DNA from 2 places in the Stenotrophomonas sp. KH_029 genome. Region 2 is predicted to be linked to the other one. Evidence: predicted binding sites of a transcription regulator. Region 2 holds the regulator's gene; the other holds the start of a gene.

Region 1 (11,837 bases), 470 kb from region 2:
CGAGCTGGCCATAGGCATGGCGCAGACGGAACTGGTAGCTGTCGCTGCTGCCGAAGAAATCGTTCTCCAGGTAGAAGCGCAGATTGCCATGCGTGGTCGGCCGGCGCGCCTCGAAGCTGAAGCGGGTCTGCTTGGCATGCATGTTGAAATTGGACGCATCGCGGTGGGCGCTGCCGACCGGCATCGAGGACGGAATGAACTGCTCAGGGTCGCCGGCGGCGCGCATATCGGCGATCGCATCGAGCTTGGCGTAGCCACCGATGCGGATCAGCGTGTCGGTATTGGGAATGGCCAGGAAGCCTTTCAGCTCCGGGTCGGTGGGGCCCGAAGCGCTGTCCGGGCGCGAAGCCGCCGACGACGGGTCGGACACCGAGTCGCGTTGCGGCAGGATCGCCAGGCCCATGCCCGGCACCTGCGCAGGCTCGGCCAGAGGTGGTGCAGCAGGGGCACGGCCGACCGCTGCAGTGGTGGCCGTCGGTGGGTTCAACGGCGTTGCGCCGGCGCCCTGCTGCGCCAGCACGGGCGCGCCGGTTTCGAGCGCATCCAGGCGTTTTTCCATCGCCGCCAGGGTCTGCCGCAGCGCGCCGATTTCCTGCCGCAACGCGTCGGCAGAATCCTGTGCGCAGGCCGGCGCGGCCGGCAGGGCCATCGCACAGGCAAACGTCAACACAGCCAGGCGCATCACGTCCTCCATGAACCGCAGATGGCCCGTCCGGTCACGGTCGGCGCACCTGCGTGCGCCTCGGCGAGCGGCCACCGGGTACTGCATTGCAGACGTGCAGCGGCCGCCGTGGCGCGTGCCGGATCAACGGCTACCCGCCTGCCGCCTGCATGCCCGCGTGGGATTCCCTCCTCATCCACGATGGCGCACCCCATCGCACAGGCACGCCCACGCCTTGAGCAGCAATGCGCCGGCGAGTGCGTCGAGAAGTGCACGAACCGTTGCGACGGCGGCACAGCGCCGTTACGGCGATAGGGAATGGGTGTCGAGAGCATGCGCACAGGCTAGTGCGCGCTGCGGTGGCGTCCTTGATCCAGATCAACGGCAACGCGTGGGCACTGTGCCACGCGTGGCGGACGGTGGCAGATCCGCCCACGCGCCACGCGCCGGCCTTGCACCGGCGCGCGGCGTTTCAACCGGCGCTGGCGATCAGCGCGGGCCCATCACCAGGTCCATGTCCTGGCCCTGCGGCATGCCCGCACGACGCTGGACGGCGCCCTTGTCATCCTTGAACAGGATGCCCGGCGTGCCCTGGAAGCCCATTTCGATCATCAGCTCCTGGTTGGCATTGAGCTTGTTGGCGATCTCCGGGCTGAGCTTGGCCGCCGGCTTGATGCCGCCCTTGTCGAAGGCGTGTTCGTTTTCCAGCAGTGCCGCGCTGGGATTGGGCGCGGTCAGGATCGCGGCGGCCTTGGCCGGGCTGTCCTCGCGGATCACCCCGACCAGGATGTGGCGCAGCTGCACCTTGCCGCTGTCCACCCATGGCCGGGCCGCTTCCCAGAACCGATGGCAGTACGGGCAGTTGGCATCGCTGAAGGTATAGACCACGCGCGGGGCATCGGCGCGGCCGTCGCGCACCCAGGCGCTGGCATCGAGCCTGGCCCAGGTCCGCTCGGACATCGGCTTGGCCACCAGCTTCTCCAGCGGTGCTGCGCCCACATCCTCGCCCTGCGCATTGAACAGGCTGCCCACAAGCACGTGCTCGCCATCGGGCGTCACGTAAGCGGCGGCCGGCTGCTGGCCGCCGACCACGCCGGCAAAGCCACGCAGCCCGCCGGGCGCGTCGAACTCGCCGATGACTTCAAAGCCCTGCTTTTCGATGCCCTTGAGCACGGCCGGGCGTTCGCCTCCCTTGGCGGCGGCCGCCGCCGGCGCCTTGGGCGACTGCGCCTGACTGCAACCGGCCAGGCCCAACAGCAGCGCGGTGGCCAGCACGGACGAGGATTTCAACAACATGGCAACTCCTATCGGCAAACGGGTAAGGCCGCGCGCTCAGCGCAGCCGGTCAAGGCGGGCCTGCAGGCCGGCCGCACTGAGTTCCCCCAGATGCAAGGCCTGCAGCCGCCCCTGCGAATCGAAGAACAGGGTAGTCGGATACGCGTGGACCTGCAGCCGGGTGGACGTGGCGCTGTCGGCATCGAGCAGCACATGCTCCAACGCTAGGCCCTGCGCGCTCAGGAACTGCTGCACCTCCTCGGCGCTTTCGCCCTGGTTGACGAACAGGAAACGCACGTCGGCGTGACGCTGCTGCGCGCGGGCGAACATCGGCATCTCACGCCGGCAGGGGCCACACCAGCTGGCCCACAGATTGACCACGGCCGGCTTGCCGTCGGTCGCCGACAGCAACACCGGTTGCCCCTGCAGGGTCTGCAGGCTGAGCGCGGGCAGTGCGATGCGCGACTGTTGCAGATAGGCCGCCCCCAGGGTCAGCCCCGCCCAGCACAGCAGCCCGGCCAGCGCGCCGGTCCAGACCGGGCGCCGCAGGCTCGGCCAGCGATGAAGACGCCAGGCGCCCCAGCCCAGGCCGGCCAGCAGCGCGGTCCACAGCAGGAAACCGCCGTCGCCCAGCTGCAGCAGCGCCCAGGGGCTGTCGACATAGTCGCGCCAATGGGCGCTCACAAAGCCCAGGCGCCCGCCGAGCAGGCCCAGCAACAGCATGTCCAGCAACAGCGAGCCCGCCTTGGGCACGCCGGCCTGCACGGCCGGCTGCCGCCATCGCGCCACGCCAGTGGCCACCAACCAGCCCAGCAACACCCACACCACACCCAGCGGTACCGGGCCAACACTACTGATCATCCATCCTTCTCCGCTGCACGCGCCCGCTTGCCGCGCACGCAGCCTGTATTGCATCGGCCCCGCTGCATGGTCCCAGCCGGCCACCGATCGGGCAAGCCGCAGTCGCACATGCGACAGCGGCACGCAGGTTCCCCCATTTGCCAGGGCACACGCCGCAAACAAAAACGGGTGCCCTTGCAGGCACCCGTTTCAGCGATTGCAACCGCGCAGACGCGGCCGACTCAAGCCGCCGAACGCATCGCCTCGGCCTCGGCGCGGACCGTGCTGGTCCGTGCGCGTTCGCGGCGCTGGGCGAAGATCTGCCGGCGGTAACGCGCCGGGGTCGCCCCGACGATGCGCAGGAACAGGCGGCGGAAGGCGCTCTGGTCGGAATAGCCCACCGTCCACGACACTTCGTCCACCTGCCCGCCGGCCTGCAGCAGCAACTGTGCCTTGGCGATGCGCAGCCGCTGGCAGTACTCGATCGGGCGCAGCCCGGTCGCCTTGAGGAAACGCCGCTGCAGCGTGCGCGGCTCCAGCCCGGCCGACTCGCAGATGTCCGGCAGGGTCACGCCGCGCGCGGCGATGGTGTGCAGCCACCGCTGCGCTTTCAGGATGCAGCGGTCGCCGTGGGCGAAATTGGGGCTGAAGCGTTCCAGGTCTTCCTGCACCGTCCGCGGAATCACCAGCTGCAGTTGCTGGATCGCCGCGCTCATCACGCTCTGCCCGTAGACCCGGGCCAGCAGGCGCAGGCTCAGGTACTTCCAGGCATCCGGGCCGGAGGCGGTAAGCAGGTCGCCGTCATCGACCAGCGCCCGCTCGCCTGGAATCCAGCTGGGCACCACTGAGGCCAGCGACGGGCAACGCACCAGGTCCGGCAGGCTCACCGTGCGCCCGGCCAGCACGCCGCTGCCGGCCATCAGCAAGGCACCTTCGTCGCAGCCGGCCAGCACGCTGCCGCTGTCATGGCAGTCGCGCAGCCAGGCCTGCATGCGTTCTTCGGCCGGGCCCAGCGGCCAGCTCGGCTCATTGCCGGGCACCACGATGATCGCCGGCGGCGCGTCGCCGAACAGCTCGGCACCGGCCACCCGATGCATGCCCTGCCCACGCGAGGACAGGATCCAGCGGGTCACCAGCATGCGCGCGCCGGAGCGTTTGCCGGCCGCGGCGGTACGGTTGCAACGCTGGGCCAGCTCGGACAGCACCGGCGCTGCAGCGCGCAGGCTGCCGGGATACTCCAGCACCGCTACTTCCATCAGGGTCGGTGAGGCCGACTTCTGGACGGCCGACAAAGGGGTAAAGGGTAGATCCATGGCCAAGCTCCTCAGACTGCATCCGGAACCGGCAGAACCACGTGGTGACAGGGTTTGCCGTGTAGTGGAACGAGCGTACGGAGGCGCGTGGGCGGTATCTATGAAACTTGTTGTATTTGTCGGCCCGCAAGCGACATCGGACGGGTTGCCTTCAGCAACCCTGACGCCCGGCCGGACATCAGGGCTACCCGGCACGGCCATTCTTCAAGCCGGGCGCCGTTCCGATGGGCCGGAGCTGCCAGGTGCGTGAACCACACCGCGTACGCGCAGCGCGTGCGATGGATGCAGAAATACCTGCAATTTTTGCTTGCCAATCCAAAACGCCATCGCTATGATTCCGCTCCTCACGACGTGGGGCCATAGCTCAGCTGGGAGAGCGCCTGCATGGCATGCAGGAGGTCGGCGGTTCGATCCCGCCTGGCTCCACCACTTCAATCATTAGGCCGATTGAAAGTGCAGTGACAACATTTGAAGTTTCGTGCGTCCCCATCGTCTAGAGGCCTAGGACATCACCCTTTCACGGTGGCGACCGGGGTTCGAATCCCCGTGGGGACGCCAATTGCAACGCAAACAGCCCTGGCCTCGGCCGGGGCTTTTTGTTTGCGGAAAACCAGCGGATTTTCGTCGCGATGTCACACAAAAGACTTGGCGAATCCTTCACGGCCGCGTAGAATTCCGCCTCCAGCATCGTGGGGCCATAGCTCAGCTGGGAGAGCGCCTGCATGGCATGCAGGAGGTCGGCGGTTCGATCCCGCCTGGCTCCACCAATCCGGACATTAGGCCGTCGGGATTGCTGAAAAAATTGATGAACTTCATGCGTCCCCATCGTCTAGAGGCCTAGGACATCACCCTTTCACGGTGGCGACCGGGGTTCGAATCCCCGTGGGGACGCCACTCATCAACGACGACAGGCCCGGTGACAGGGTCTCAAGTCACCGCCTTCGGCCTGGTTCGGTGTGGTCTTCCACAAACGTGAACAGGCAGATATACTAGGCGGCTTGCGCTACAACGTGGGGCCATAGCTCAGCTGGGAGAGCGCCTGCATGGCATGCAGGAGGTCGGCGGTTCGATCCCGCCTGGCTCCACCACTTCTCCGGACACAGGCCGTCCGATGGAAGACAAATCAGGTTCAACGCGTCCCCATCGTCTAGAGGCCTAGGACATCACCCTTTCACGGTGGCGACCGGGGTTCGAATCCCCGTGGGGACGCCAGCTACAGACAAAAGCCCCCGGCAATGCCGGGGGTTTTTGTTTGTATGCCCCGGTAGGCGCCGACCGTTGGTCGGTGCTTGCGGACGGGAATGCGGGCGGATGACACCGGACCCTTGCCCGGATGAAGAAAAATCTTCCCATCCCGCATAAACACCGCTATGATAGGCGGCTCGCAGCATCAACGTGGGGCCATAGCTCAGCTGGGAGAGCGCCTGCATGGCATGCAGGAGGTCGGCGGTTCGATCCCGCCTGGCTCCACCACTTCTCCGGACACAGGCCGTCCGATGGAAGACAAATCAGGTTCAACGCGTCCCCATCGTCTAGAGGCCTAGGACATCACCCTTTCACGGTGGCGACCGGGGTTCGAATCCCCGTGGGGACGCCAGCTACAAACAAAAACCCCCGGCAATGCCGGGGGTTTTTGTTTGCATGCCCGGTAGGTACCAACCGTTGGTCGGTACGCCTCTTCCGGCGTCGCAAGCACCGACCAACGGTCGGCGCCTACCCCACCACCTTGGCCATCCCCACCGACTTCGGCGCGGTCTGCTCGAATCCGAACTGCGCATACAGCCGATGCGCCTGGCCATCGGCGATCAGGCTCACATAGGCGCCCACCGCATGCGCCTGCAGCCAGGCGTCCAGTTGCTGCATCACCGCCTTGCCCAGGCCGCGGCCCTGCCAGTCCGGCTCCACCGCGATATCCACCACCTGCAGGAAACAGCCGCGGTCGCCAACGATCCGGCCCATCGCCAACAGGCGCTCGCCCTGGCGGATGCTGACCCCGAACACCGTGTGCGGCAGGCCGACGGTAGCCGCTTCAAGCGACTTCGGACTCAATCCGGCCGACACCCGCAGCGCGCGGTATTCGGCCACGCCGGGCGGATGGGGAAAACACTGCAGGCCAGCAGGCAGGGACATGACAGGGCTCGGAACTGAAGGGAGTGCCAGCATGCCGCAGGGACTTCTCATCGGCTGCGACGATGCGGCCGGGTACCGCTCTGCCAGCGCTCAGCTGGCGACCGAATCGCGGGCCAGCGCGCGGGCCAATGCGGCGTTCAACTCGGCGGTCAGGTACGGCTTGCTCAACAGCACGCCCGAACCGAATGCCGCAGGCAGATGGTCCGGCGCCATGCCGGTGGCCAGCACGAACGGTATCCCGCGCGCGGCCAGCGCAGCGGCAACCGGCTCACTGGTTTCGTGGTTGGCCAGGCGATAATCCAGCAACGCCACCTGCGGCTGGGTTTCGCCCAGCAGACGCAGCGATTCGGATACCGACGCGGCCAGGCCGACAACGACAGCGCCGGACTGCACCAACTGCATCTGCAGCAGGGCCGCGCTCATCTCGTCGTTTTCGACCACCAGCACCCGCAGATCCCGCAACACGTCCATCCCCCGGCTCCCTGTATGGTTCAGCACGGTGATTATAGCGTTCCGGCCAGATGAGGAAATCTGCACGGATGAAGCGTTCAGGTCTGCACAGATCGCGCCAACTTGTATACACTACGCGGCCAGCCAGCCGAAGTGGCGGAATCGGTAGACGCAGCGGACTCAAAATCCGCCGCCCTTAAAAGCGTGTGGGTTCGAGTCCCACCTTCGGCACCATGGAATCAAGCGCCCTGCACCGGCAACGATGCAGGGCGTTTTCGTTTCTGCCCGCCAGATACCGGCTTTGCCCTGCTACTTCCTGGAAGTGCATCACATTTCCCAGGGCCAATGCGGACGATGTCTTCACGGTGCGGCTCCTAGCCTGAATCAACCACGGGCGATCGATCGCCTCGCGTGGCCCTGCGGTGTAAAGCAGCCCCACCCACAGCACGTCTTCCCGCTGCAACGACTGGATCTGCCATGACTGCGTTCGCTTGGCTGGCCTTGGCTTGTTATGCGTTGGCGTTTGCGGTGGTCGCCGTGTTCGGGGCGGCCTATCTCAGACGATCCGACTTCATGCCCTATCACCGCATCGCCGTGGGCCGTGACTGGGAGGGTATCGACCCGCCCGTCCAGCTACTGTTGATGGCATTGATCCGGGTGACCGGAGCGGCCTGGCTGGCCCTGGCCGGTGCCGGCTTGCTGCTGCTGTACCTGTTGTTCTCCTCCAGCCTGCAGCTCCCCCACCTGCTTGCGTTCCAGGCGTTCTGCCTGGCCGCGATGGTGCCGCCGGTCGCGGTGGCACGGCACGTCCGCAGGCGGACCGGCGCACCCACGCCGGTGGTGGCCGGTGCCGTGGTCGTGGCACTGGGCCTGGCCGGGTTCGCATTCGCTGTTGTTTCCATCCTGCATGCGCAGTAGCAACGCCAGTTGAGGCATCCCCCCACCCTCCGGCTACGGGAACAAGACCATGGTCCGCGACGCGATATTCTGGAAAGTTGTCAGTGGCGAACTTCCCACCTCGCCTGCAGCCACCCTGCTGGGCTGGAAATTCCTCGACTATGACGAGGCCGCGCGAAGAATCCATGTCGCCTTCGATGCAAACCACGCCCTGACCAACCCGGTGGGCAATATCCAGGGCGGCCTGCTCTCGGCCATGCTCGACGATTGCATGGGCCCGGCGATCTACGCCGGACTTCCCCCGGACCGCATCGCGGTCACCATCGAGTCCAAGACCAGCTTCGTCAACGCCGCCGTTCCCGGGCGGATCCTGGGCTGCGGCCAGATCGAACACAGCAAGGGCAGCATCGCCTTCACTTCCGGCTGGCTGAGCGACGAATCGGGCAAGGTACTGGCCCGGGCCACGGCCACCTTCCGCGTGGGCAACCTGCGCTGGAAAGGCCTGGCCATTCCACGCGGCCTGGCCCGGCACATGGTCGCCCGCCGACTGCGCGCCGCTCGCCCGGCCTAGCCGGGCATCGCGCGCCGACCCGACCAACCGGCGCTGCGGGGCAACGCGGATCGCAGGCTGCCGTTGCGCCCTTCAACCGGCCGGATCGAGGGATCCGGCCGGCTACGCCTGCAGCTTCGGCCTGCGGCTCAGACCAGCCGCAGTACCGGCAGCCCGGCAGGGGCATGCGGATGGGCGGCACGACGGGAAGCAGCGGCCCCGGCATCGATCCGGAACGCGGCCACCGTCTGCAGCAGCTGGCTGGCCTGCGCTTCCATGCTGCGCGCCGCCGCCGAGGCTTCCTCGACCAGCGCCGCATTCTGCTGGGTGCCCTGGTCGATATGGTCCACGGCCTGGTTGATCTGCAGAATGCTCTCGCTCTGCTGCTGGGCCACGCTGCTGATCTCGCTGACCAGCGCGCTGACCCGCTTTACGTTGACCACGATCTCATCCATGGTGCGGCCGGCGCTCTCGACCTGGCCGGTACCGGTGCCGACCTTCTCCACCGAGTCGTCGATCAGCTGCTTGATCTCTTTGGCCGCGCCGGCCGAGCGCTGCGACAGCGAACGGATCTCCGAGGCGACCACCGCAAAGCCACGCCCGTGATCGCCGGCACGCGCCGCTTCCACCGCCGCGTTGAGGGCCAGGATATTGGTCTGGAAGGCGATGCCGTCGATCACCCCGATGATGTCGACGATGCGCCGCGAGGAGGCGTTGATCAGCGCCATGGTCGACACCACTTCGTGCACCACCTGCCCGCCCTGCGCGGCCACATCGACCGCGCCACTGGCCAGCTGGCTGGCCTGCTGCGCATTGGCGGCGGTGCGCTGCACGGTGGCGGTCAACCCCTTCATCGACACGGCGGTTTCCTCCAGCGAGGCGGCCTGCTGTTCGGTGCGCACCGACAGGTCGCTATTGCCTTCGGCGATCTCGCTGGCGCCCACCGCGATGGTGTCGGCGGCCGACTTGATCTGGGCGACGATGGTGGCCATCGCCTCGACCAGCGCATTGATCCCCTCGCACAGTTCGGCCACCGGGCCGGTCTTGTCCGCCGTGCCGATATGCCCGGTCAGATCGCCACCCTGGGCGGCGGCCACCACGTCGCGGGTCTGCGCCACCGCCAGCTGCATCGCCTGGTTGTCGCGCACCTGGGCGGTGATATCGGTAGCGTACTTGACGACCTTGAAGGGCCGGCCGTTCATGTCGAAGATCGGGTTGTAGGAGGCCTGGATCCACACCTCGCGCCCGCCCTTGCCCAACCGCCGGTACTGGCCGGCGTCATATTCGCCGCGCCCGAGTTTTTCCCAGAACTGCCGGTATTCCGCGCTCTGGCGGTACTCCGGTTCGACGAACAGGGCATGGTGCTGGCCGCGCACTTCCTCCAGCGTATAGCCCACCGCAGCCAGGAAGTTGTCGTTGGCCGCCAGGATGCGCCCATCCAGGCCGAACTCGATCACCGCCTGCGAGGTGTTGATGGCGGCCAGCTGCCCGGAAAAGTCGGCGGCCTGCAGCATCTGGGCGGTGATGTCGGTGGCGAACTTGACCACCTTGTACGGGCGCCCCTGGCTGTCCAGCACCGGGTTGTAGGAAGCCTGGATCCAGATCTCGCGCCCACCCTTGCCGAGCCGCCTGTACTGGCCGGCATCGTACTCGCCCCGCCCCAGCTTGGCCCAGAAATCGCGGTATTCCATGCTCTGCGCATGCGCCGGTTCGACGAACATGGCATGGTGCCGGCCCTGGATTTCATCCAGGCCATAGCCCAGCGCCTGCAGGAAGTTGTCGTTGGCCTGCACGATGGTGCCGTCCAGGTCGAATTCGATCACTGCCTGCACCCGGTGCAGCGCGGCGACCTGGGCTTCCAGCTCGGCCTGCCGGCGCTGGGCAGCCATGCCGGCGGCGCCATGGGCCTGGCGGCGGGAGACGAACGCTGCGGCCAGGGCGCGCCACGGCGACCAGGGCGCGGCGTGGGGAGACTGTTGCTGCACATGCGTGTGCGTGCCTGAAGTAAGCATCATCTGATCCTCGTTCCCTGATGGATGGAATGCATCGGGCAGCCTGCCCGCGGTGTCTCTGGCATGGGATGTGCGCGACGCACATGGGCATCGCGTGAGCGGCTTGTACAACTGCGGTACTGCCTGATGCAGACGCGATGTTGCAAAGACATCTGGCCCGGGGCCATCGCACGGCGTGCGACCCGGTCAGCGCGGAGCCGGACTGATGGCGGGCTCCATAACTGGTATCGGCAGCGCGCTGTAGCGCTTTAGGGGTATTTTCCTTGCAGCCCGGCCGCGGTGGCCGATCTACGCGACCTCGCCCGGCTCGCCGCCGTCGGGCGGCTCCAGCCCTTCCACACCAAGTACTTCCACCTGCACGTTGTTCTTGCCCAGCCCCTTGGCCTGGTAGCACAGGGCATCGGCTGCGGCGACCGCATCGTCCACGCTCATGCCGCCGCCGATCGCGGCGATGCCGATGCTGGCGCCCACGCCCAGCCGCTGCAGGCCCCAGGGAATGCTCAGGGTGCGTACCGATTCGAGCAGGTCGGTGGCAATCCGGCGCGCGCGCTTGAGCGAGCAGCCGGCCAGGATCACGGCGAACTCATCGCCGCCCAGGCGCGAGACGATGTCCGAATCGCGCACGCCATGGCGCAGCAGGTTGGCCACCGCCCACAGCATCGCATCGCCGGCCAGGTGGCCGTGGCTGTCGTTGATCGGCTTGAAGTTGTCCAGGTCGATGAACATCAGCGAGGCCGACTGCCCGGTCCGCGCCACCCGGATGATCGCCTGCTGCAGATGCGCCTCGAAACCACGCCGGTTGCTCAACTCGGTCAGCGGGTCGACCTCGGCCAGGTGGCGGGCTTCGCGCTGGCGGGCGCGCTGCTGGGTGGCGTCACGGATCACCCATACCGCACCGCTGTGCTGCCCGTCCTCGCCACGCAGCCAGGCCCGGGTCAGGTCCACCGGCAGCAACTGCGCGCCCATCGACAACAGCAGGTCCGAGTGCAGGTCCACCGCATTGCTGTCCGGGTCCAGCAACACCGCCATATCCAGCGGCGAGCGCGGCGCGTACTCGGTGGTCAGCTCGATCACATCCTGGACCTGCCCACCGGTCAGCGGCGCGGCGCCCTCGCCCGCCAGCGCTTGGGTGGCGGCGGCATTGGCGTACTGGATCACGCCCTGCAGGTCCAGGGTCAACACCATGTCGGCCACCGCATCCAGAGTCACCCGGGTGCGCTGCTCCGATTCGCGCAGCTGCTGGCCACTCTGGCGCTGCGCGGTGACGTCCTGGATCTGCGACACGAAGTGCAGCGGCGCGCCGTTTTCGGCGCGCACCAGCGATACCGACAAGCGCCCCCAGACGGTATTGCCGGACTTGCCCCGGTAGCGCTTGTCCATGTGGTAATGGTCGCGGCGGCCGGCCAGCAGGTCGGCGACCAGGGCCAGGTCGGTGTCCAGGTCATCGGCGTGGGTGAGGGTCTGGAAGTCGATCTCCAGCAGTTCGGCGCGGGAATAGCCGAGGATGCCGCACAGCGCGTCGTTGACGTCCAGCCAGCGCCCTTCCAGCGACACCAGCGCCATGCCCAGCGCCGCCGAGGAGAACGCCCCGGCGAATTTGTTCGCGGCCAGGTAGGCCTGCTCGCGCATTTCCAGCAGCGGGGTGATGTCCACCGCCATGCCGACATAGCCAAAACGCTGCCCGCCGGCACTGTCCAGCGGGCTGATCG
Region 2 (11,837 bases):
CTGTTCCAGCGCATTCCGCACCTGATCGGCTAGCGCGAGGCGCCCTGATGGACTCCGCCACCCAGATGGCCGCCGATGGCCTGCAGGCCTTCGGCATGATCGGCACCATCCTGTGGACCATGCTGCGCATCGGCGCAATGCTCATGGCCATGCCGCTGATCGGCACCCGCGCGGTGCCCTCGCGGGTGCGGGTGATGCTGGCCGGTGCCCTGGCGATCGCCCTGTCGCCGCTGCTGCCGCCGGTGCCGGCCTGGACCGGCTTCGATGCGGCCACGGTGTTGAGCATTGCCCGCGAACTGGCCATCGGCGTGTCGATCGGGTTCCTGCTGCGGCTGGTGTTCGAAGCCGGCGCGATGGCCGGCGAGCTGGTTGCCCAGGGCACCGGCCTGGCCTTCGCGCAGATGAGCGACCCCCTGCGCGGCGGCAGCTCGGGGGTGATCGGGCAGTGGTTCTACCTGCTGTTCGGGCTGCTGTTTTTCGCCAGCAATGGCCACCTGGCGTTGATCGCGCTGGTGATGGACAGCTACAAGGCGGTGCCGATCGGCGCGCAGCTGCCCGATATCGATGGTTTCCTCAGCGCCGCGCCCACCTTCGTGCTGCAGGTGTTCCGCGGCGCGCTCGGGCTTGCCCTGCCGCTGACGGTGGCGATGCTGGCGGTGAACCTGGCCTTCGGCGTACTGGCCCGCGCCGCGCCGGCACTGAACCCGATCCAGCTCGGCCTGCCGGTGGCGCTGCTGCTGGGCCTGTTCCTGCTCACCGCGCTGGCCGGGGAAATGGGCCCGCCGGTGCAGCGCCTGTTCGATGCCGCCTTCCAGGCCGCCGACGGCGTGACCGGCTGATCCACCGGCCACCACCAAATAATGTCGTTTACCCCTTGCGAGCCCCCCCGGCACTGGCGGTAGGCTGTGGGCTCCGCACGGTGTACCGGTGTCGGTCAGTGGCAGCCCGGCTTGGGCATGCCTGCGCCATCGCCCCTACGCCCACGCAGATGTGCAGACCAGGGAGAGTCATCGATGCTCATCGGCAGCTATGCCCCGTCGTTGGTGGTGGTTTCGCTGCTGGTGGCCATGCTCGCCTCGTTCACCGCACTGGACATGGCCAACCGGGTCACCACCGCGCCCACCCCGCGGCTGAGCGCGCTGTGGTTGTTCGGCGGCGGTTGCGCGATGGGCCTGGGCATCTGGTCGATGCATTTCATCGGCATGCTCGCCTTCCGCCTGCCGATCCCGCTGGGTTACGACCTGGGCTGGACCTGCGTGTCGCTGCTGGCCGCGATGGCCTCCTCGATCTTCGCCCTGTGGCTGGTCTCGCGGCCGACCCTGCCGCATTCGCGGCTGGCGCTGGGCGCGCTGCTGATGGGCAGCGGCATCGCTTCGATGCATTACCTGGGCATGGCCGCGCTGCGCATGCAGCCGGGCATCGACTACCACCCCGGCTGGCTCACGCTGTCGCTGCTGATCGCGGTGGCCGCCTCGTGGGTGGCCCTGTTCGTGGCCTTCCGGCTGCGCCTGAGCCAGCGCCGGCTGCGCCACCGCGTGCTGCCGGCGGTGGTGCTGGGCACGGCCATCGTCGGCATGCACTACACCGGCATGGCCGCCGCGCGGTTCCCGGCCGACAGCATCTGCGGCGCAGCCGGCGCCGCGGGCCTGCAGACCCAATGGCTGGCCGCGACCGTACTGGTGCTCACCCTGGCCATCCTCGCCGTGGTGCTGATCGTGTCGTGGCTGGACCAGCGCATGCAGGCGCAGCTGTTGCGCCTGCGCAATGAACGCCTGCGCACCTCGCTCGACGATGCCCAGGCCGAACTCACCCAGGCCGCCCTGCACGACCCGCTGACCCGCCTGCCCAACCGCCGGCTGCTGCAGCAGCGCATCGAACAGGCACTGGCCGACGCCGAACAGCATGGCCGGCGTTTTGCGGTGATGTTCATGGACCTGGATGGCTTCAAGCAGGTCAACGATGCCTACGGCCACCAGACCGGCGACGCCCTGCTGGTGACCGCACCCGCCAGCTGCTGCGCCCCAGCGACGTGCTGGCGCGGCTGGGTGGCGACGAGTTCGTGCTGGTGGTGCACATCGACAACGATGAAGACATCGCCACCCTGGCCAGCCGCATCATCCAGGCCGTCGGCGGCGGCCCGCTGCTGCCCGACCACGACCTGCAGGTCACCGCCAGCATCGGCATCGCCATCTGCCCCGACCATGCCGCCACCGAACGGCAGCTGATGGCCTTTGCCGACGCGGCCATGTACCAGGCCAAGGAAGCCGGCCGCAACGCGTATGCGGTGTTCGCCGACTGGATGAACGACAGCGCCGAGCAGCAGTTCCAGCTGCTGGCCGACCTGCGCCGTGCGATCGGCACCGACCAGCTGTTCCTGCATTACCAGCCCAAGATCCGCGTGGCCGGCCAGGGCGTCAGCGGCGCCGAAGCCCTGATCCGCTGGCGCCACCCGCAGCAGGGCCTGATTCCGCCGGACCGCTTCATCCGCCTGGCCGAACGCAGCGGGGTGATCAACGACATCGGCCGCTGGGCGCTGGACGAAGCCTGCCGCCAGCTGCGCCAGTGGCAGGATGCCGGCCATGACAGCTGGACCGTATCGGTGAATCTTTCGCCGATCCAGTTCAGCGCCCCGCACCTGCTGCAGGAAGTGCGCGACGTACTCAAGACCCACCGCCTGGAGCCGCGCCGGCTGGTGCTGGAGATCACCGAAAGCACGGTGATGCGCGATACCGAGGCCAGCCTGAAGCTGCTGCAGGCCATGGCCGGCCTGGGCGTGGGCATTTCCATCGACGACTTCGGCACCGGCTATTCCAGCCTGCTGTACCTCAAGCGCCTGCCCGCCACCGAGATCAAGATCGACCACGCCTTTGTGCGCGACCTGGAAAACAGCTCCGAAGACGTGGTGATCGTCTCGGCCATCGTCGCCCTCGGCCACGCCCTGGACATGGACATCGTCGCCGAAGGGGTGGAAACCGCCGGCCAGCGCGTCTACCTGGAACGGCTGGGCTGCGACTACCTGCAGGGCTACCTGCTCGGCCGCCCGGTCGACCCGGAGCGGTTCATGCAGCTGCATGACCACCCGCGCCCGCGGGTGGAGGTGGCGGCAGGCTGGCAGAAGCCGTAGTGCCGGCCGCTGGCCGGCTCCTCATGAACCCGACGCCGGATGCTTCTGACATCGCCTGGAGCCGGCCGGCGGCCGGCACTACCGGTCGCGCGCGGCCATGTGAAGCCGGCCAGCGCGCATTGTCGAGGCCCGCCCCCGTCACGGAACGGTTCTTGCACGACTCCGGGTAATCCCCCTGCGTCGTGTCCCTGATGTCCGAGAACGAACAAGCCGGCGAAAAAACCGAACAACCTACCGAAAAACGCCTGCGCGACGCCCGCGAGCAGGGCAACATCCCGCGTTCGCGGGAGTTGGCCACCGCCGCGGTGTTCGGCGCCGGGGTATTGGCGCTGCTGGCCTATTCGGGGGCGATCAGCAGCAACGCCAAGGCCTGGATGCAGTTGGCACTGAGCCCCGAGCCGGGCCTGCGCCTGCAGCCGCAGGCCCTGTTCGGGCATTTCGGCCAGCTGCTGCTGCAACTGCTGTGGGCGATGTGGCCGCTGGTGCTGATCTGCCTGCTGGCCAGCTTCCTGTCACCGGTGCTGATGGGCGGGCTGCGCTGGTCGAACAAATCGATGATGCCCGACTTCAAGCGGATGAGCCCGATGGCCGGGATGAAGCGCCTGTACGGGCCGGAGGCGATCGCCGAATTCACCAAATCCCTGCTGCGCATCGCCTTTGTCGGCACCGCCGCCGGGCTGGTGGTCTGGCACGGGGTCCGGCCGCTGCGCGACCTGCTCAACCAGCCGCTGGAAGCGGCCATGGTGCACGGACTGGGCTTCACCCTGAAGCTGCTGCTGGCCACCGGCGGGGCGATGCTGCTGCTGGCGGCCATCGATGCGCCCTACCAGCGCTGGAACTGGATGCGCAAGCTGAAGATGACCCGCGAAGAGCTGCGCCGGGAGATGAAGGAAAGCGAGGGCAGCCCGGAGGTGAAGGGCCGCATCCGGCAGCTGCAGCAGCAGCTGGCCAACCGCCGGATGATGGAGGCCGTGCCGACCGCCGATGTGGTGGTGGTCAATCCCACCCACTACGCGGTGGCCCTGAAATACGAGGGCGGCAGGATGGGCGCGCCCACCGTGGTGGCCCTGGGCGTGGATGAAACCGCCCTGCGCATCCGTGAAGTGGCCGACGGCAACAAGGTCGCCATCGTCGCGGCGCCGCCTTTGGCACGCGCCTTGTATCGGGAAGGTCAACTTGGCAAGGAAATTCCCGTGAGACTGTATTCGGCCGTGGCCCAGGTCCTGTCCTACGTTTACCAGCTGCGCACCTGGCGCGGCGGCCCGATGCCGGCTGCGCCCAGCATCGATGTGGATGAATTTGCCAGGGGAGCGCGCCCATGAGCGCCCAGTCGGCCGCTACCGGCATGAACATCCGCAAGGCGCTGGACATGATCCGGCACGGCCTGGGCGCCCCGCTGATCGTGCTGGCGCTGCTGGCCATGGTGGTGGTGCCGCTGGCTGCCCCGGTGCTCGATGCGCTGTTCACCTTCAACATCGCCATCTCGCTGATGGTGCTGCTGGCGGTGGTGTACGTGAAGCGCCCGCTGGATTTCACCATCTTCCCGATCGTGCTGCTGATCACCACCATGCTGCGGCTGGCACTGAACGTGGCCTCCACCCGGGTGATCCTGCTCAACGGCCAGAACGGCCACGAAGCGGCCGGCAAGGTGATCGCCGCGTTCGGCGAGTTCGTGATCGGCGGCAACTACGCGGTTGGCATCGTGGTATTCGCGATCCTGACCATCATCAACTTCGTGGTGATCACCAAGGGTGCCGGCCGGGTCTCCGAAGTGACCGCCCGCTTCATCCTCGATGCCATGCCCGGCAAGCAGATGGCCATCGATGCCGACCTCAATGCCGGTTTGCTGACGCGTGAGGAAGCCAAGGCCCGGCGCGAGGAAGTGCGCGAGGAGGCCGACTTCTACGGCGCGATGGACGGTGCCAGCAAGTTCATCCGCGGCGATGCGATCGCCGGCATCCTGATCCTGTTCATCAACCTGCTCGGCGGGCTGGCCGTGGGCGTGCTCCAGCACGGCATGCCGTTCGGCGATGCGGCGGCCACCTATACGCTGCTGTCCATCGGCGACGGCCTGGTAGCGCAGCTGCCCGCGCTGCTGGTGTCCTCGGCGGTGGCCATGCTGGTCACCCGCGCCTCGCGCTCGCAGGACATGGGCCAGGCCATGATGGGCCAGGTATTCGGCCAGTACCGCGCGCTGACCATCGCCGCCGTGATCCTGGGCCTGGTCGGCCTGGTGCCGGGCATGCCCAACGTCGCCTTCTTGACGCTGGCGGCGATCCTCGGCTTCGTGGCCTGGAAGGCGTGGAAGAAGAGCCTGGCCGCGACCGGCGGCGGCGACGCCCCGGCCATCGGCCGCGGCGAGACGCTCGGCCTGCCCGGCGCCGCCCCGCCGCCCACCGCCGAGCTGACCTGGGACGAGCTGCGCCCGGTCGACCCGCTGGGGCTGGAAGTGGGCTACCGGCTGATTCCGCTGGTGGACAAGAACCAGGGGGGCGAGTTGATGGCGCGCATCAAGGGCGTGCGGCGCAAGCTCACCCAGGACATCGGCTTCCTGATTCCCTCGGTCCACATCCGCGACAACCTGGAGCTGCCGGCCACCGCCTATCGCCTGCTGATCCATGGCGTGCCGGTAGCCACCGCCGAGATCCATCCCGACCGCGAACTGGCGCTGGATCCGGGCAGCGCGCTGGGCGCGCTGGAAGGCATCGCCGGCAAGGACCCCGCCTTCGGCCTGGATGCCACCTGGATCCAGCCGCACCAGCGCGCCCATGCCGAATCGATGGGCTACACCGTGGTCGATCCGGCCACCGTGGTGGCCACCCACCTGTCGCACCTGATCCGCGAACACGCCCCCGAGCTGCTCGGCCATGAAGAAGTGCAGCAGCTGCTGGCCAACCTGGCCAAGAGTGCGCCCAAGCTGGTCGAGGACCTCACCCCCAAGACCCTGCCGCTGTCGGTGGTGGTGCGGGTGCTGCAGAACCTGCTGATCGAACGCATCCCGGTCCGCCAGCTGCGCAAGATCGTCGAATCGCTGGTGGAAAACGGCCCGGCCAGCCAGGACCCGGCCGTGCTGACCGCCGCGGTGCGCAATGCGCTGGGCCGTTTCATCGTGCAGGAGATCGCCGGGATGTCGGCCGAATTGCCGGTGTTCACCCTCAACCCGCAACTGGAACGCGTCTTGCAGGAGTCCACACAGGGCAACGGCGCCGCGCTGGAACCCGGACTCGCCGAGCGACTGCATCAAAGCCTGGCCGAATGTGTCGGCAAGCAGGAAGCGAAGAACGAGCCGGCGGTCGTGCTGGTACCCGGCCCGGTACGTGCCGCGCTGGCACGGCTGGTGCGCCACAGCGTCCCCTCGCTGTCGGTGCTGGCCTACAGCGAGGTGCCCGAGGACAAACGGTTGAAGCTGGTCGGCACGATCAGCTGAGCCGGAACTCCGACGGCAACGCGCCAGAAAACAGACACCTCATTCGATACCACCGCAGCAGGAAATAAAGGGAAACCCGGACCGTGCAGACCACCGACAACCAGAGCTTCCCTTCGCCCACTCCGCCGCCCCAGTCCCGGTACCACAGCATGAAAATCAAACGCTTCGTCGCCCCCGATATGCGCTCGGCCATGAACCTGGTGCGCAAGGAACACGGTCCTGATGCGGTGATCCTGTCCAACCGCCGGATCGAGGAAGGCGTCGAAATCGTGGCGGCGGCCAACTACGACGAAGGTGCCGTGCAGCGCGCCCTGGAAGCGGCGCGCAAGGACGTCGCACCGGCACCGGCGCCGGCACGCCCGCGCAATGCCGCCGATGCGGTGATCGCCGCGGTGACCCGGCGCAGGGCGCCGGTGGCCGTGCCCGAACCGGTGGCGGCCACCACCTCGGCGGTAGCCGCGCTGGCCCGTGCCGCGGTCGGCGCCACCGGGCGCACCCTGGACAGCGCCAACGAAATCGTGTCGCCGCCGGGCAGCAGCGGTTTTGCCGCCACCCTGGCCCGCGCCACCCTGGCCCGCGCCGGCCTGGACACCGCTGCCAACGCGGTGGCGCTGCCGGAAAATATCTTCTCCACCTATCCGCTCGAGCCGGCCGCAGCCGCCGCCCCGGCCGCCCCGCTCAACCGCGCCCGTTTCATCATCGACCCGCCGCTGGACGAGCTTGCCGAAGACCTGCCGTACACCCCGGTGGCGGCCAGCGTGGCGATGCCGCCGCTGCCGGTGACCATCACCGCCGTGGCGATACCGGCCCAGGCGCCGGCCCTGCCCGCCGAACCGGTCGCGCTGGCCGAACCGGCCGCCAGCACCGCAGCGGTCATCGCCGTCGACCCCGCCAGCACCCAGCCGGCGCCGGCCCCGGAACTGGTGATGGTGCCGCGCGATGACGAGGAACTGCGCCAGCTGCGCCATGAAGTGGCCGGCATGCGCCAGGTCATCGAACGCGAAATGCACCGCTTCACCGACGAGCGCCTCCGCGGCAGCCCGGTGCGCGCCTCGGCGCTGGACCTGATGGACGAATACGGCTTCGATGCCGGCATCAGCCGCGATGTGGCCATGCAGATCCCGCTGGACACCGAAGCCCACCGCGCCCGCGGACTGATGCTGGGGCTGCTGTCCAAGAAGCTGCCGATCGCCCCGGTCGATCCGCTCGAGGCCGGCGGCGTGATCGCCCTGGTCGGCCCCACCGGCGCCGGCAAGACCACCACCATTGCCAAGCTGGCCTCGCGCTTTGCCGAAAAGCACGCCGCCCGCGACGTGGCCCTGGTCACCACCGACACCGGCCGCATCGGCGCCCGCGAGCAGCTGTACGGCTTCGGCCGCCAGCTCGGCATCGCCGTGCACGAGGCCAGCAGCGGCAGTGACCTGAACCAGCTGCTGGAGCGCCTGCGGGACTACAAGCTGGTGCTGATCGACACCGCCGGGCTGGGCCCGCGCGACCGCGCCCTGGCCGCCCAGTTGCAGTGGCTGCGCGCGGCCGAACAGATCCGCACCCTGCTGGTGCTGCCGGCCAACACCAGTTTCGGCGACATGGACGAGGTGGTGCGCCGCTTCAGCGCGGCCAACCCGCAGGGCGTGGTGCTGAGCAAGCTGGATGAAACCGGCCGCTTCGGCAGCGCCCTGTCGGTGGCCGTGGACCACCGCCTGCCGATCACCTGGGTCACCAATGGCCAGGACGTTCCCGAAGACCTGCACCGGGCCAGTGCGGCCAATCTAGTCCTTCGCCTTGAAGATTTGCGCCGCGCGGCCGATATGCCCTGCAACCCGGAGTTCAACCATGCCGTCGCGTGAGTATGCCAAGCTGACCAAGACCTTCCCGCTGTCGGCCACCCGCAGCCAGCCGCTGGGGCCTGTGCGCACCATCGCCGTGACCGGCGGCAAGGGCGGCGTGGGCAAGACCAACGTGTCGGCCAACCTGGCCGTGGCCCTGGCCGACATGGGCAAGCGCACGCTGTTGCTGGACGCCGACCTGGGCCTGGCCAACATCGATGTGATCCTGGGCCTGCAGCCCAAGCTGACCCTGGCCGACCTGGTCGCCGGGCGCTGTTCGCTGGACGAGGTGATCCTGGAAGGCCCCGGCGGCGTGCTGGTGGTACCGGCCGCGTCCGGCCGCCGCCACATGGCCGAACTGCAGCCGGCCGAACATGTCGGCCTGGTCAATGTGTTCTCCGAACTGGAGCGCGAGCTGGACTTCATGGTGGTGGACACCGCCGCAGGCATCACCGACGGCGTGCTGACCTTCTGCCAGGCCGCGCAGGATACCGTGGTGGTGGTCTGCGACGAGCCGGCCTCGATCACCGACGCCTACGCGCTGATCAAGGTGCTCTCGCGCGAACGCGGCGTGGACCGCATCCAGGTGGTGGCCAACATGGTGCGCGACCCCAACGAGGGCCGGGTGCTGTACGAAAAGCTGACCCGGGTCTGCGACAAGTTCCTGGCCGATGTCTCGCTGAACTACCTGGGCTGCGTACCGCAGGACGACTGGCTGCGCCTGTCGGTGCAGCGCCAGCAGCCGGTGGTCAAGGCCTACCCGTCCAGCCCGGCCGCGCAGGCGATCACCGAGATCGCCCGCCGCACCGCGCGCTGGCAGGCCCCCACCGAACCGCGTGGCGGGGTCGAATTCTTCCTGGAACGCATCCTCAAGCAACGCGGGGTGGCCGCATGAAAGGCGCCGCACAATACAAAGAAGTCCAGCGCACCGCCGCCAACGAGTGCATTGCCCAGCACTCGGACCTGGTCCGGCGCATCGCCCACCACCTGGCCGCACGCCTGCCCGCCAGCGTGGAGGTGGATGACCTCATCCAGGCCGGCATGATGGGCCTGATCGAGGCCTCGCGCAGCTACGATGCCGACCAGGGCGCCTCGTTCGAGACCTACGCCTCGATCCGCATCCGCGGCTCGATGATCGACGAGATCCGCCGCGGCGACTGGGTACCGCGCTCGGTGCACCGCCGCGCCCGCGATGCGGCCTCCACCATCCGCCGCCTGGAACAGACCACCGGCCGCGCCGCCAGCGCCACCGAGGTTGCCGCCGCGATGGAGATGCCGCTGCCCGACTACCTGCGCCTGATGGAAGACGCCGCGCGCGGCCAGGTGCTGAGCCTGGAATCGCGGATCGAAGACCAGGGCGAGCTGGACACCGTCGCCCAGGGCGGGCCGACCCCGCAGCAGGTACTGGAACGCGGCGAGTTCGGCCGCGAACTGGGCAATGCGATCGGCCTGCTGCCCGAACGCGAACAGCTGGTGCTGTCGCTGTACTACGAGCAGGAACTGAACCTGAAAGAGATCGGCGCCGTGCTGGGCGTCAGCGAATCGCGTGTGTGCCAGATCCATGGCCAGGCCGTACTGCGCCTGCGCGGCCGATTGAAGATCTTCGAGGCGGCTGACGCCGGCCTTGAGAACCACTGATACCGAGGAAAGTGCTTTGAACAAGAACATGCGTATCCTGATCGTCGACGATTTCTCGACCATGCGTCGTATCGTCAAGAACCTGCTGGGCGATCTGGGCTTCACCAATACGGCCGAAGCCGAGGACGGGCATGCCGCGCTGTCTCTGTTGCAGAGCCAGTCGTTCGATTTCGTGGTCACCGACTGGAACATGCCGGTGATGACCGGCATCGACCTGCTCAAGGCGATCCGCGCCGATGCCAAGCTCAAGACCCTGCCGGTACTGATGGTCACCGCCGAAGCCAAGCGCGAGCAGATCATCGAAGCGGCCCAGTGCGGGGTCAATGGCTACATCATCAAGCCGTTCACCGCCCAGACCCTGGAAGAGAAGCTCGGCAAGATCTTCGAACGCCTGGCAGCGAGCGCCTGATGGAAACCCTCAGCGAAAAATCGGCGCTGGTGCAGCGCCTGCAGGATGCCCTGGCCGCGCTGGAAAGTGGCGACGAAGCCGGCTGGCGCCGGGAAATCGACGCACTGGCCGCCCTGCGCACCCAGCCGATGATGGCCGGGCTGAACCGGCTCGCACGCGAGCTGGGCCAGGCGCTGGGCGAGCTGCCCAGCCTGCCCAGCGAAGCCGGCGAACTGGACGATGCCTGCGCGCGCCTGGATCACGTGGTGGCGATGACCGAACAGGCCACCCACCGCACCCTGGACCTGGCCGAGGAATGCCGGGCGCTGACCGAACAGCTGCGTGCCAACGGCCTGACCGCCGACCAGGGCCAGCAGCTGGACCAGATCCGCCACAACCTCACCGAAATCGCGCTGACCCAGAGCTACCAGGACCTGACCGGGCAGATCATCCGCCGCGTGGTCGGCATCGTGCGCCGCGTGCATGAAGGTTTCAGCGCGCTCGGCCTGCCGCCGCAGGACGACGCCGCCAGCAAGCGAGACAACGGCCTGGCCGGCCCGGCCGTGTCCGGCCTGGACCGCCACCAGGTGTCACAGGTCGACGCCGACGACCTGCTCTCCGATTTGGGGCTTTGAGGAGGGATCCATGAACATTCAAATGAGTGCGAAGGCCGCTGACGCGGGTCGAGACAAGGCGGACGCCGCAGCGCAGGCAGGCCGCCTGGGCAAGGCGTTCAACACAGTATCGGCCCGCGTCAGGGGCCTTCCCGAAGGGCCGGGTGCCTGTGGCGCTGTGGACTACGGCGCGCGGCTTGGCTTGGGGCCCACCCAAGCCGGCGCCACGCACCTTGCCACACCGCCACAGGCGCCCGGCGCACCTCATTTCAATGCTCATGGAGCCCTCCTATGAGCGCTGTTCCAGACGATATTGCCGCCGACTTCATCCTCGAGGCCCAGGAAATCCTGGACCGGCTCGGCGAACAGCTGGTGTCGCTGGAGCAGTCGCCCCAGGACAGCGACCAGCTCAACGCGGTGTTCCGCGGCTTCCACACGCTCAAGGGCGGCGCCGGCTTCCTCGGCATCCAGGCCATGGTCGAGCTGTGCCATGCCGCCGAGGAAACCCTGGGCATGGCCCGTTCGGGCAAGGCCACCCTGCAGGCGCATCACTTCGATGCCGCCCAGCAGTCGCTGGACTACCTGCAGTCCATGCTCGATGCGGTCTCGGCCGGCACCGAACCGGGGTTTGCCCCGCCGGAGCTGATCGCCCAGTTCGACGTCAACGGCCCGGCCACGCCGGCGCCGGTAGCCGCTGCGGCCAGCGGTGAGCTGATCACCGATGACGAGTTCGAGAACCTGCTCGACCAGTTGCATGGCGGCGCGGCGCCCAGCGCGGTGGCGCCGACGAAGAAGGCCGATGACGGCCTGATCGGCGAAG

What was found. Region 2 encodes FliA, which starts transcription of late flagellar genes. Its sites were predicted from a motif close to TAAAGTTTNNCNNNCNNNGGCCGATAA; they were not measured.
Region 1: a site for FliA is predicted at 10,353-10,379, ahead of AC3ITM_RS11140 (methyl-accepting chemotaxis protein). Genes of this name have one in related genera too.

Annotation. Positions count from the first base shown of each region.
Region 1 covers NZ_CM174498.1:2,449,224-2,461,060, forward strand. The annotation lists gene AC3ITM_RS11055 (DcaP family trimeric outer membrane transporter) at 1-682, opposite strand, end outside; gene dsbG (thiol:disulfide interchange protein DsbG) at 1,151-1,957, opposite strand; gene AC3ITM_RS11065 (TlpA family protein disulfide reductase) at 1,994-2,797, opposite strand; gene AC3ITM_RS11070 (GlxA family transcriptional regulator) at 3,019-4,089, opposite strand; tRNA gene AC3ITM_RS11075 (tRNA-Ala) at 4,443-4,518, shown strand; tRNA gene AC3ITM_RS11080 (tRNA-Glu) at 4,572-4,647, shown strand; tRNA gene AC3ITM_RS11085 (tRNA-Ala) at 4,781-4,856, shown strand; tRNA gene AC3ITM_RS11090 (tRNA-Glu) at 4,908-4,983, shown strand; tRNA gene AC3ITM_RS11095 (tRNA-Ala) at 5,102-5,177, shown strand; tRNA gene AC3ITM_RS11100 (tRNA-Glu) at 5,226-5,301, shown strand; tRNA gene AC3ITM_RS11105 (tRNA-Ala) at 5,487-5,562, shown strand; tRNA gene AC3ITM_RS11110 (tRNA-Glu) at 5,611-5,686, shown strand; gene AC3ITM_RS11115 (GNAT family N-acetyltransferase) at 5,803-6,219, opposite strand; gene AC3ITM_RS11120 (response regulator) at 6,310-6,690, opposite strand; tRNA gene AC3ITM_RS11125 (tRNA-Leu) at 6,817-6,903, shown strand; gene AC3ITM_RS11130 (hypothetical protein) at 7,147-7,587, shown strand; gene AC3ITM_RS11135 (PaaI family thioesterase) at 7,637-8,137, shown strand; gene AC3ITM_RS11140 (methyl-accepting chemotaxis protein) at 8,266-10,128, opposite strand; gene AC3ITM_RS11145 (PAS domain S-box protein) at 10,417-11,837, opposite strand, start outside.
Region 2 covers NZ_CM174498.1:1,979,220-1,991,056, reverse strand. The annotation lists gene AC3ITM_RS09160 (flagellar biosynthetic protein FliQ) at 1-33, shown strand, start outside; gene fliR (flagellar biosynthetic protein FliR) at 48-839, shown strand; partial or broken gene AC3ITM_RS09150 (putative bifunctional diguanylate cyclase/phosphodiesterase) at 1,014-3,124, shown strand; gene flhB (flagellar biosynthesis protein FlhB) at 3,316-4,446, shown strand; gene flhA (flagellar biosynthesis protein FlhA) at 4,443-6,551, shown strand; gene flhF (flagellar biosynthesis GTPase FlhF) at 6,701-8,398, shown strand; gene AC3ITM_RS09130 (MinD/ParA family ATP-binding protein) at 8,385-9,272, shown strand; gene AC3ITM_RS09125 (RNA polymerase sigma factor FliA) at 9,269-10,015, shown strand; gene cheY (chemotaxis response regulator CheY) at 10,032-10,424, shown strand; gene AC3ITM_RS09115 (protein phosphatase CheZ) at 10,424-11,038, shown strand; gene AC3ITM_RS09110 (chemotaxis protein CheA) at 11,309-11,837, shown strand, end outside.